DNA from 4 places in the Lysinibacillus sp. FSL K6-1151 genome. Region 1 is predicted to be linked to each of the others. Evidence: riboswitches for the same ligand, from Rfam matches in the RefSeq annotation. Region 1 holds a riboswitch; each other region holds the start of a gene.

Region 1 (3,115 bases):
TATGCAACAGGGGATCGTAAAGTGGTTCAATAATGAAAAGGGTTATGGCTTTATTGAATGTGATGATGGAGAAGATGTATTTGTACATTTTACGGGCATCCAGGAGGAAGGCTTCCGTACACTTGAAGAAGGTCAGAAGGTGTCATTTGATGTTGTGGAAGGCAATCGAGGACCCCAGGCATCAAATGTTGTAAAATTATAAGCTCCAAAATTGAAAGTGGATGAGGTAGATGAATAGTGCTCAATCCGCTTTTTGACATGTTTGCACATAAAAATCCACTTCAACAATTGAAGTGGATTTTTAATTTATCTATTAATCCAATAAAAAGCACCTGGACAAACTAATGTTTCCTTTGTTCGGTGTGGATCTTTCAATGTTACACCGATGGGTCCTTCTTTTAAATGCCCTAACGTCATGGCAGATGCTGCCGTCTCCTCATAAAAATCCAAGCGCATATTTGGTAGCTGTAGTGACACAAATTGCTCATGCTGCTCGGAATCGGGTAGCTGTAATACCTTTTGCCAAAGCTGAACCGTCTCCTCCACATCCTTGACAAAAAACTGAATAGATTCCATTGTGATGGCTTGGTTTTCATCGATTGCACCACTAGCTTTTAATTGTGCCAAACGTTCCTCATCTTCATCTGCCCATTCAATTAAGAATGGAAAATCCAATGAAAGGTTGGGCATGCCAAAATGCAATAGCTTCCATTCTAGTGTCGTGCCATCTGGTATTGTTCGGCTACAAGCATCGGGACCATATACTTCAAAGCCCAATGCACGCAATCGTTGACCCTCGTCTTCAATATTTTTGGTGCGCAAGGCAATTCGTGAAAATCCTTGGCGCTCACGATCACGTTTAAACGTATAATGTAGGGAATAAGGGTACAGAGCCGCTTGCTCAAATAAATCACGATCATAAATAGCGATTTGTTCAATATAGCTTAAGCCAAAATAGCTTAGCGTATTATAAGTCCCCCACATCGTGTGTTGACCACCGTTCACTGTACGGACATTTCGTTTATTGAAGAAAACCTTTATATTTTCTGGTGATTCTACTTGATGTACCAGATGATCAAAATATAAAGTCATGGCAATTCCCCTTTCTTTCCCCCATTAGCTTTACCTGGATGTTTAATTGATTTAAAATTTACTTAAGAAAAGGAGTTACTATATGGTATGAAAAAAAGTGCAATTTACCTACTAACTCCGTTAACTAATTTATGACTAACTATAAAGAGGTGATTTGAATGACAGATCAAGTAGCTGCTTTTAAATTGGCATTAGGTAACTATCCTACAGGTGTAACGGTTGTGACAGCATGTCATGAAACGAATCCAATTGGCTTAACAGTCAATTCTTTTGCATCTGTTTCCATTGACCCACTACTTATTTTATGGTCACTTGATAAAAAATCTCAGCTCCATTCTTACTTTATGGGTGCGGAAAAATTCGCTGTCAATATTTTAGCGAGTAATCAAGAGCATTTATGTACATTATTTGCAAGTAAAGTCCCGGATCGCTTTGCTCAAGCTAAATGGTCTACTTCTACTTTTGGGCTACCGATTTTACATGATACAGCAGCTATTTTACAATGTAAATCATTTCAGCAAATAGATGCAGGCGATCATACTATTTTTATTGGGCAAGTGCTAGACATTACAAATTCTCAAAAAGAACCCCTTCTCTATCATCGTCGTCATATCGGTCCAATTCCAAAAAGCTTTTATAGCTAATTTCCATAAAAAAGAGCCACTTGTAAGCAATGGAAACCATGCTTATTGGTGGCCTTTTCACATCGTTCAACTGAAATGAGCATTATTTCTTCTGTGGAAATCTCTGCTTTTCAAGCCTATTAATTTGCACAATCACACCATCTTGAATCGTAATATTCACTTCACCAAATTCAAGATTTTGAATTGCCTTAGCAATTGCCTCTAATTTTTTATCATCTACCTTTGCCGATTGAGCCATACGATACACCCCCTCTTTATTCTCCTAGTTGTACAAAAGAGGCCAACGCATCAAACCGATTGATAGCCCCTCCTATCTCTCAGACACCATCTGTTGGATTTGGCACCTATCTTCTCGGTTGCCGAGGCTTCATGGGGCCAAGTCCCTCCACCTCTCTTGATAAGAGTACTGCGTTTCTTGAAAATAATTCTATAATTCTGTTATCCGAATGTCAATATAAAATATTAGAAAACCTAGTTGAATACTTTGTAATAGCATCCTCACTGTTACAATTCACTCATAATCCTATCGTATTGTATGCTATGTCAGTCTATCTAACCACAATGGCAAAGAAAAAAACTGTGTAGAAGTATGACCTTCTCCACAGTTCATCACGTTATTCCCCATGTAAACATTCCATTAAAGTTTGCGCTGTCTGTTGCTTGCCCATCACCTTAATTGGTTGTCCCTCAGCAGGCACGATCCAATGAGGCTCATCCCCGCCATATAAAGACTGCGAGCTATTTGCAACCATAAATTGAGCATGCGCGGCTTCCATACGCAGTCTTGCACGAGCGAGTAAAAAATCCTCATCATTTGTAGCTTCTAGCTTAAAGCCTACTAGCGTTACATTCGGTTGCCAGCCCTTGATTTGCCCTAATACTTTTGGTGCCTTTTTAAAATGGATAATAGGTGGTTCGTCAGAAGGCATTTTCCCCGCTTCCTCCATTAAATTACCGGATTGATCATAGACCTTGTCAATAACCCAATCGGAGCCAGCAGCAGCCATAATGACAATATCGACTTGTTGTAGCTGAACCGCATGACGTACCTTTTCTCCTAAATCCTCAATACCTTCAAATTTTACCAATGTCATTTTGTCGTGGTTTGCTGGAAGCTGTGCAAAGTAGCCATGCATATATATTACATTCGCACCCTTAGCCAATGCGGCCTCTGCTAAATAACAGCCCATTGTCCCTTTTGATAAATTCGTGTGCCCTCGTACACGATCCCATTTTTCAAGTGTTCCCCCACTTGTAATGAGTACGGTTTTGCCTTGTAATGTCCCCATACACTCACCTATTTTCTACAATATATACAAATACTATTTTAACGTAATGTAAGGATGTGCTTCAATAGCCACAATCATAGCGTACTATTT
Region 2 (3,115 bases), 1.3 Mb from region 1:
AAAACTTCCTTTACAGTATAGCCCTCCTCTTCAGCCACAACATACTCTTGAAATGCTGTATGACCAAAGACTTGCTTCCATTTTTTATCGACTGATGTAAGTAAGTGTTGAATGGATTGATTGTTGACAAAGACATGACCTTCATTCAGCTCATAAATTAGATAGGATGCAATGTTTTGTGCACTATAGATATTACCCATTTTAAACACTCCTTTATCATCAGTTTTTTTGGAAGAGCAGTCACTGGCTATGCGACCACTCTTCTTCTATATATTCAAAAGTGGGGGGAGCACTTATGAAAACATTTACCTTATAACAAGAATTTTCGTATTCTTAACTTATTCCCTAGTATATAACACGGAATTAACTAAGTCAATAATACACATAAAAATACTTGGTTTTATTTTTAAAAAAGTTCTGATAATTGATGGATTTTATACTTGGTTGATGTAGCAACGTTTGACGCAATGCCAAATGAGGCAATTCGAATGAGAAAATACGTAAACTCTACAACATCTTCCCTTGCGTTCTAAAACTTAAGCTTCTACAGTTTGTTCAGTTGTTGTGGCAAGCGTAATGGCTTGTTCTAAATCAGCAATAATATCCTCTACTGCCTCTAAACCGATGGATAAGCGAATGAGCGACTCGGTTACGCCAGCTTGAATTAATTCATCTGTTGATAATTGCTGATGTGTAGTAGATGCTGGGTGAATAATGAGCGATTTGGCATCCCCTACATTTGCTACATGTGAAAACAGCTTCACGCTATCAATTAGCTTTCGACCAGCCTCACGTCCACCTTTAATGCCAAATGTAAGCACAGAACCGAAGCCATTTTTCAAGTATTTTTTCGCCAAATCATGTGTCGCAAAATCTTCTAGGCCATTATAGTTTACATACTCCACAGATGGGTGGTTTCGTAAATATTCAGCAACTGCCAACGCATTTTCATTGTGTTTAGGGATACGCAAATGAAGCGTTTCTAAACCTTGTAGTAAATTAAACGCTGCGTCAGCACTTAATGTTGGACCGAAGTCACGTAACAACTGTACGCGTAGCTTCGTAGCAAAAGCAGCAGAAGCTGTATCAATTCCGTAACGTAATCCATGGTAAGAAGCATCTGGTTCCGTAAATCCAGGGAATCGTCCACTAGTCCAATCAAACTTACCAGCGTCTACAACAACCCCACCTAAAGTTGTACCATGACCACCTATCCATTTAGTTGCGGAGTGAACAACAATATCTGCACCGTATTCAATTGGTGTGGAACCATAAGGAGAAGCAAATGTACTATCGATAATTAATGGTAAACTGTTAGCATGTGCAATCTTAGCTACTGCTTCAATATCTAAAACTTTTAAACTTGGATTACCATAAATTTCAGCGAAGACAGCTTTCGTTTTATCGGTAATCGCAGCCTTAAAATTCTCTGGGTTTGTTTCATCTACAAAAATTGTTTTAATGCCATACTTCGGTAATGTGTTAGCAAATAAATTATACGTACCACCATATAAAGAACTACCTGCTACTATTTCATCGCCTGCTCCAGCTAGATTTAAAATGGAAAATGCGATAGCTGCTGCACCAGATGAAAGTGCTACTGCTGCTGTTCCACCTTCCAATAAGGCCACACGCTTTTCAAAAACATCCACTGTCGGATTTGTAATCCGTGTGTAAATGTTCCCCGCTTCCTCTAAGGCAAAAAGACGTTGCGCATGAGCAGTGTCCTTAAATACGAAAGCAGTTGAGCGATAGACAGGAACTGTTCTAGAGCCCGTCACTGGGTCTGGCTCTTGACCACCATGTAACAGCAATGTTTCTGGTTTAAAATTTGTCATTGTGTACCTCCAATTATTTTTTTACGATGGTACCGGAGATGAGGAGGATTTATGTGTAGAAAACAAAACCCTCTCCTGTTAAGAAGAGGGTTGCGGTTGCAAGTTTTCCTCCCCTTATCTGCCAGATCCAAGTAAGAATCTGTAGGAATTAGCACCTTAGTAAGTTCATCACTTACTGGTTGCTGGGCATCATAGGGCCTATCCCTCCGCCGCTCTTGATAAGAGTATGAGATTCAATTTCCATCGTTGTAACACAGTATAAACATAGAGTTTTTTTCTGTCAATATGTAAATTTTATTTTTTCCGAAACTTCTGTCAGCTCTTATACGTAATATGAACGCATACACTAATTTAGAAAAAAATTTGAAAGGAGTATTTTTATGGTAAAAGCCGTGATCATTTTTCTCTTAGTTGGATATTTAATTGGCTGTATTCACGGCTCTAAAGTGGCACAATTTTTATCGGGGGTTGATTTAAAAAAAGCTGGCCATGGCAATGCAGGTGCCTCTAATGCTACACTTTCCCTCGGCTGGAAATATGGCGTTTTAGTAGCCCTAATCGATATTGGCAAAGGCGTTGTAGCTATTATCGGTGCACACTTTTATTTAGCAGATGCTCCGCATTTAACCGAAGGAGAAATATGGCTCCTGACCTACATTATTGCTGCAGGGGTTATTTTGGGTCATAATTTCCCATTTTATATGGGCTTCAATGGTGGGAAAGGAACTGCCTCTATTATTGGAATTCTACTTGCTGTAGATTGGAAGATTGGTTTATTTGCACTTATTTTATTTGTCATTTTATCCTTTGCAACTAACTATTTAATTGTCGGTGTTCTAGAGTTTTATCTCGTTTTTTGTACGGCAACATATTTATGGATTCCTGGAATTGGCCCAACTATAATTGCTGTCCTTCTTTTTGGCATAGCTATTATCCTGCACATCGAAAATATCCAACGATTAGTGAAGGGTACAGAGCCTAAAGTAACGTCTGCATTTAAGAAAAAGAAATAATATTACAATGGATATTTTTGTATTTTTTATGACCGTATATTTTCTCTTTATCTACTTATATCGCTGTAAAAAGCAGCTATTCTGCATACTTATTTTTTTACAATAAAATAGACAAGTTCTTATCTTAATAAAACATTTTACTAACCGATGTTATGGATAATAATCGTCATATTTATCGTAGAAAGGATGAGAAAATATGTCTTCACCCAATCAAACAGCTACGAAACGGAATTTAAAGCCACTATGGATTGGCTTGGCCTTTGC
Region 3 (3,115 bases), 2.0 Mb from region 1:
TTTTGGCAGCGATGGCATCCTTATATTGTAAATGTATTACAGCAGGATGTTGCCAAATCGATAGCTGTTGAAGCGGTACTAGACCATTTTAACATTGGTCCTGAGAATGCTATTGCTTTTGGAGATGGGGATAATGATATTGATATGTTAGAGCATGTAGGGCTAGGTATCGCGATGGGAAATGGTAGCGCAGCTCTAAAAGCAGTTGCGAATTTTGTTACAAAGAGTTCCACTGAAGGTGGTATTGACTTTGCTTTACGGCAGTTTCAAATGATATAAAGCTGCTGAAGGTCTTAAAGTCGATGCTTCAGGTTCTCTTAGATCTATTGAAGGAACTTGTTAATCAATGAGTTTTAATAAATTTTGGGTGGGGTGTTATATGGCACATCATGTGCAATCTCTAATTGAACATTACGGGTATTTGGGTATTATCGTGATCCTAATTGGAGGCATTGTTGGGTTGCCACTACCTGATGAGGTCTTTCTAACATATGTTGGCTACAGTGTTTATATAGAAAGCCTTGAACACATTCCCGCTTTAGTAAGTGCAATGATTGGTGCAGTTGGCGGTATTACCTTAAGCTACTATATCGGCTATCGTTTTGGCTTACCATTATTGCAGAAATATGGACCCAAAATTCATATTACGGAGCAAAAAATTGATTTTACAAAACAACTGTTTACTAAAATTGGGCCAACTTTATTATTAATAGGCTATTTTATACCTGGTGTACGGCATCTGACAGCCTATATTGCGGCAATTAATAATTATCCATATAGAAAGTTTGCTTTTTTTGCCTATACAGGGGCATTTATCTGGACTTTCACATTTATAACGTTAGGGAGGATGCTTGGGGAGAAGTGGCGGTTTGTTGGTTATTATTTATCTCATTATAGTATTTATCTTATCCTATTGTTTGGCCTCGTAATGCTCATCGTTTACTATCTATTCAAAAAAAGAAATATACGAAAATAAAGGTCTGTATGATTCAACACATGAATCGTACAGACCTTTGTGTTATGGCAAAATAGCAAATGAGCGTACAGGGAATCCAGATGCCTTTTCAGGCTTAGGGACGATATTGAAGATAATTGCCCCCTTCGCAGGTAGCTTGTCCAAGTTAGTCATCAACTCAATTTGATAGATGTTTTGTTCAAGCACGAAGTATTCGCCATCTAGCTTACCATTTTTGTGAAAATCAGCGGCTGAATCAGTATCAAATGTTTCATGGCCAAGTGCACTTATTTGACGTTCCTTCAATAAAAATTGTAAAGCCTCTAAGCCCCAGCCTGGTATATGGTTATGTCCATCCATATCTTGGTTACTAAATGCCTCTTTATCTGGCCAGCGCTTACTCCAATCCGTACGTAGCGCTACAAAGGTACCTGCTTCAATTACTCCATGTTGTGCTTCAAAATCAAAAATATCTTGCACACTTAGCGAGAAGTCATGATTGCTAGCAGCTTCTCGTGATTTATCAATAACGACAAGAGGAAGAACTAGTTCTTTTAGTTCTAATTCTTCTAGATAGCGGGAGTCTCGCACAAAATGAATGGGTGGGTCGATATGTGTGCCATATTGTCCTGGGAACGTGAATTGTTGTGCGAAGAACCCGTCATCATGAGAGAATAATGTTTCAAATTTAGCATCTTCAAACATAAAAAAATGTGGGGAATTAGGGCCGAATGTATGTGTTAAATCAACCCATTGTTTTGATTTTAATAATTGTAATGCTTGTAAAAGTTGGTTTGACATTGATTTCACTGCTTTCTGTTAAAATTAGTAGAACATAAAAAAGAGTCCCCTTAGAAGAGGACTCCAGAATAAGCAACGGTAGTTCTTCTTCTCATCTTTCAGGCTTAAAATTTTGCCAATTGGAATTAGCACCATACTGTTGAGCTGGTTGCTGAGACTTCATCGGGCCAATCCCTCCGTCTCTCTCGATAAGAAAAGTGATATAAGAATTTTCAGAAATAATAATAAAAACACTTTAGCATAGAATTTTATAGTTTACAAGTTCGATAGAGATATAAGGGTAAATTTTTTTACCAACTTAAATTTATGGTTATGCCACAACAACCATTATCCATAAGACGTATTCTGAAATTGTCTGGTGTATAATTTGCATCAAATTTCATCGTAATGCCTGTTGATGTGATTAATTTATCAACCTCTGTTTTATTTGAAAGCTGTGCAGCATTCATTAGATCATGTGCAAATTGTTGAGAGCTATCAATTTTATCCGTAAGCAATTGAGCCTGTTGCATGATCGCCTTTATCCGTGTAGCTGACATTTTTAATTTATGTGTGTCGACAGGTGGAAAGGGGGTAGTGTTCGGCATTGCCAAATGTTGAGGAATAGGTCTAACGGCAAGCTGCTGGGCAAGTGGCGACGTTGGGTAATGATAAGGATGAACAAAGTACGGATAAGGATTGTAATACAATGTAATTCCTCCTATCCTATAGCTGATATCTTATCTTATGTAGCTAAACGTCTTTAGGTGTTATTTTGCAGTGCAATGTCTGTCCTAATCATTTAAAAAGGAAGCCAAAGTGAGCTTCCTCTTTTAGCCGAGAACATGTAAGACATCATCAATTTTTTTACTATGAGACAGAATACCGTAATTCATCCATGTTAAAAAATCCACTTCATATACACAGTTGGTTTTAACTGCAGCTAGATTTTTCCACATAGAAGTTTTTAAAATCGTACGCTCCTCGTTCTCGTAAATGGAATGTTGTTTATCAAAAGTAATAAATAAATGATCCGCATCTAATTGCAGCAATTGATCAAATGTCAGTGGTGCTTTACGTTGATTGTGCGGAATACTCCAGACAAGTGGATGTGGCATTAAACCGAGGTCACGATATAAAATTGGCCCCGTATAGCCACATTCAGGACCCGCATATAGAGTAATGCCAATGGCTGAAATGCGAAGAAATGCCACACTTTGCCCATAAACGGATTTACTAAGAATTCCTTTTGCTTGCTGTACCTTATCCTCATATTGTAGGATCACGTCTTGCATCAAGGCGGTTTTTCCTGTTAAATCAGCAATCTTAAACAAAGTAGACTGCCAGTTCTCTCCAGGATGTGAGATATGACAGATGGGA
Region 4 (3,115 bases), 1.3 Mb from region 1:
AGGCGGCTGAAAATCCACAAAATCACAAATATTCACCATTTCGCGGTATCACTGAATTACGCCAAGCAGCTGCCGACTATTATAAACGTGAATATAATGTGAATCTAAATCCTGACACAGAGGTAGCGATTCTTGGCGGGACAAAAATTGGTCTCGTTGAGCTACCTTTAGCCGTATTAAATCCAGGTGATACGATGCTCTTACCAGACCCTGGCTATCCAGATTACTTATCAGGTGTCGTATTAGGTGATGTCCATTTTGAAGTGATGCCACTTTTAGCTGCAAATGATTTCTTACCTAATTATCATGCATTACCTGATGAAGTGAAAGAGAAGGCGAAGCTACTTTACCTAAATTACCCAAACAACCCTACAGGTGGTACAGCAACACTTGCATTTTTTGAAGAGACCGTTCGCTTTGCGAAGGAACACAATATTATCGTATCACATGATTTTGCTTATGGGGCAATAGGATTTGACGGTAATAAACCTATTAGCTTCCTACAAGCTGAGGGGGCAAAAGAAGTAGGAATTGAAATGTATACACTCTCCAAAACTTATAATATGGCAGGCTGGCGTATAGGCTTCGCTGTCGGTAATGCCGACATTATTGCTGCCATTAATCTAATTCAGGATCATCTGTTTTGTAGTCAATTCCCTGCTATTCAACAAGCAGCAGCAACGGCACTTACAGCTTCCCAAGAATGTGTGGATGAACTGCGAGCTACCTATGAAGGTCGCCGCAATGTACTCATTGAAGAAGCTCAAAGAATTGGTTGGCATGTAACGGCTCCAAAAGGCTCCTTCTTCGCATGGCTCCCTGTACCATTCGGCTATACTAGCGAGCAGTTTGCCGATTTATTATTGGAAAAGGCTGATATCGCTGTAGCAGCAGGCAATGGCTTCGGCCGATATGGCGAAGGCTATATCCGTGTTGGTTTACTTGTTAGCGAGGAACGCTTACGTGAAGCAATCCATAGAATCGAACAATTACAATTATTCAACCCTTAACCATGACATGAGGCTGGGACAAAAGTAAAAATGTTAGACCGATTATAAGCTCGGTCTAACATTTTTTAATTCAGGAAGGAACATGCAGCTTAGTGAAAAGAAAAAGTTAGTACATTTTCGCTATTTTTCAATTTTCCTTGGCTGCTGTAAACCGTGTTCTAATGGATAAAATTGAACATGGCCTGTTTCTTCATCAAATTTCCGAAAGTGCTGGATGCCTTGAACCTCAGCTAGCACTATGTCAGCCGTAATGACAGGGTTCCCCCTCTTCATTAAATGCCCCCCTGACACAACGCCCCATTGATCACTCATAGAACCATGGAAATGTGTTTCATATCCCCCATCGCGCTTACATACTACGCCAGAGCCTTGGATCAATTCAAGTGGCCCTTCTTTTTTTATGACATCGCTAAAACTTACGTTAATCTGAGATGTTTCATCAGGTACTAAATAAACAAAGCTACTCTTTTGAAGGCTACCTATACAGCTAACAATTGTTGCTGACTCAATATGGTTCTCCTCACAAAGTGCCTCCATTCCTTCAATAATGTCTGTACCCATTAGCAATCGAGCACTTACAACCTTGCCAAATGAACCTATACCATAATTAACTCTTACAGACATTGCTATCCCTCTTTCATGACGAAATATTATAATAATATAAAAAATTTTAAAAATATTTATTGACTTACTATAACCTATAAATTATATTAGTTCTATCGGAATTACAAAAAAATATGATAAATCTCTTATCAAGAGTAGCTGAGGGACTGGCCCTATGAAGCTCGGCAACCTCCTTTTAGAAGGAAGGTGCTAAATCCTGCAAACGATTATCGTTTGATAGATAAGAGAGGACATTTTTTCATGAGCCTCTCTTAGTTTGTAAGAGAGTTTTTTTATTTTCAAAAACCGATAAAAACAATCTTGGAGGTAGTTTTCATGAAAAAGAAAAATAAATTTTTAGTAGGTTTAGCAAGTCTTACATTAGCAGCAGCTCTAGCAGGTTGTGGCTCTAAAGAAGAGAGTAAAGGTCAAGCTGAAGCAATTAATGAAAATAAAATCGTCGTAGGTGTCACATCTGGTCCACACGAACAAATCGCAGAAGTTGCAGCGAAAGTAGCCAAAGAAAATGGGCTAGAAGTAGAGCTTAAATCATTTTCTGATTATGTTTTACCTAATACATCTTTATCTGAAGGTGATCTTGATGCAAATAGCTATCAACACGAGCCTTTCCTCGATACGTTTAATAAAGATCATGATACAGATTTAGTAACAGTAGGCAAAACGATTTTAAATCCAATGGGTATTTACTCTGAAAAATATAAATCCTTTGAGGACATTCCAGATGGTGCAACGTTTGGTTTACCAAATGATCCAACAAATGGTGCTCGTGCCCTCTTTGTTTTACAGGAAGCAGGCTATATAAAATTAAAAGATGGGGCAGATTTAACAGCCTCTATCCGTGATGTAGAAGAAAACAAAAAGAATTTAAAATTCATCGAATTAGAGGCAGCTCAAATTCCTAAGCAGCTTAGTGAAGTAGATGTAGCAGCTATTAATACAAACTTCGCATTGGAAGCTGGCATTAATCCTAAAGATGACGCTATTCTTTTAGAATCTACTGACTCTCCATATGTGAACTATATTGTGGTACGTGCAGAAAATGAAAATGACCCAACAATTAAAAAGTTCGTTGAGGCTTACCAATCTGATGAAGTACGTCAATTCATTGAAGAAGAATTCAAAGGTTCAGTAATCCCTAGCTGGTAATACATTCAGGAAGCTTCTAGTAGCTGAAGAATCTGCCGAAATTCCTCTATGGAAAACGAGCAGATTCTTGCTTTTTAGGAGCTTGAGAAAGGAGCAATCAATCGGATGATTCAATTACAAAATATCTCAAAAGAATATAAGACGAAAAAAGACATCATTAAGGCTGTAGATGGAATCAATCTCCATGTAAAAAAAGGACAAATTCATGGTGTGATTGGCTATAGTGGTGCAGGTAAAAGTACACTCATTCGTTGCGTCAATCTACTAGAGCGACCTACAGCTGGAAAAGTGTTAATCGACAATGTGGACATTACTGCCCTTTCTCTTCATGAATT

Evidence for each region. Region 1 has a riboswitch for S-adenosylmethionine ahead of MHI04_RS08205 (YezD family protein). Riboswitches for the same ligand answer to the same signal wherever they lie in the genome.
Region 2: another riboswitch for S-adenosylmethionine. It lies ahead of MHI04_RS01880 (O-acetylhomoserine aminocarboxypropyltransferase/cysteine synthase family protein); the one in region 1 lies ahead of MHI04_RS08205 (YezD family protein).
Region 3: another riboswitch for S-adenosylmethionine. It lies ahead of MHI04_RS21055 (cyclase family protein); the one in region 1 lies ahead of MHI04_RS08205 (YezD family protein).
Region 4: another riboswitch for S-adenosylmethionine. It lies ahead of MHI04_RS02255 (MetQ/NlpA family ABC transporter substrate-binding protein); the one in region 1 lies ahead of MHI04_RS08205 (YezD family protein).

The regions. Positions count from the first base shown of each region.
Region 1 is NZ_CP152040.1:1,735,435-1,738,549, reverse strand. Features, by position in the region: gene MHI04_RS08220 (cold-shock protein) at 2-202, shown strand; gene MHI04_RS08215 (VOC family protein) at 307-1,092, opposite strand; gene MHI04_RS08210 (flavin reductase family protein) at 1,251-1,736, shown strand; gene MHI04_RS08205 (YezD family protein) at 1,819-1,974, opposite strand; SAM riboswitch class I at 2,044-2,140, opposite strand; gene MHI04_RS08200 (phosphopantothenoylcysteine decarboxylase) at 2,351-3,025, opposite strand; gene MHI04_RS08195 (LysR family transcriptional regulator) at 3,100-3,115, opposite strand, start outside.
Region 2 is NZ_CP152040.1:388,729-391,843, reverse strand. Features, by position in the region: gene MHI04_RS01885 (hypothetical protein) at 1-200, opposite strand, end outside; gene MHI04_RS01880 (O-acetylhomoserine aminocarboxypropyltransferase/cysteine synthase family protein) at 537-1,838, opposite strand; SAM riboswitch class I at 1,950-2,063, opposite strand; gene MHI04_RS01875 (glycerol-3-phosphate acyltransferase) at 2,219-2,851, shown strand; gene MHI04_RS01870 (DASS family sodium-coupled anion symporter) at 3,048-3,115, shown strand, end outside.
Region 3 is NZ_CP152040.1:4,345,996-4,349,110, reverse strand. Features, by position in the region: gene MHI04_RS21065 (Cof-type HAD-IIB family hydrolase) at 1-279, shown strand, start outside; gene MHI04_RS21060 (DedA family protein) at 380-976, shown strand; gene MHI04_RS21055 (cyclase family protein) at 1,019-1,756, opposite strand; SAM riboswitch class I at 1,845-1,951, opposite strand; gene MHI04_RS21050 (hypothetical protein) at 2,047-2,445, opposite strand; gene MHI04_RS21045 (helix-turn-helix domain-containing protein) at 2,569-3,115, opposite strand, start outside.
Region 4 is NZ_CP152040.1:479,813-482,927, reverse strand. Features, by position in the region: gene MHI04_RS02265 (pyridoxal phosphate-dependent aminotransferase) at 1-1,010, shown strand, start outside; gene MHI04_RS02260 (PPC domain-containing DNA-binding protein) at 1,131-1,634, opposite strand; SAM riboswitch class I at 1,757-1,861, shown strand; gene MHI04_RS02255 (MetQ/NlpA family ABC transporter substrate-binding protein) at 1,950-2,780, shown strand; gene MHI04_RS02250 (ATP-binding cassette domain-containing protein) at 2,886-3,115, shown strand, end outside.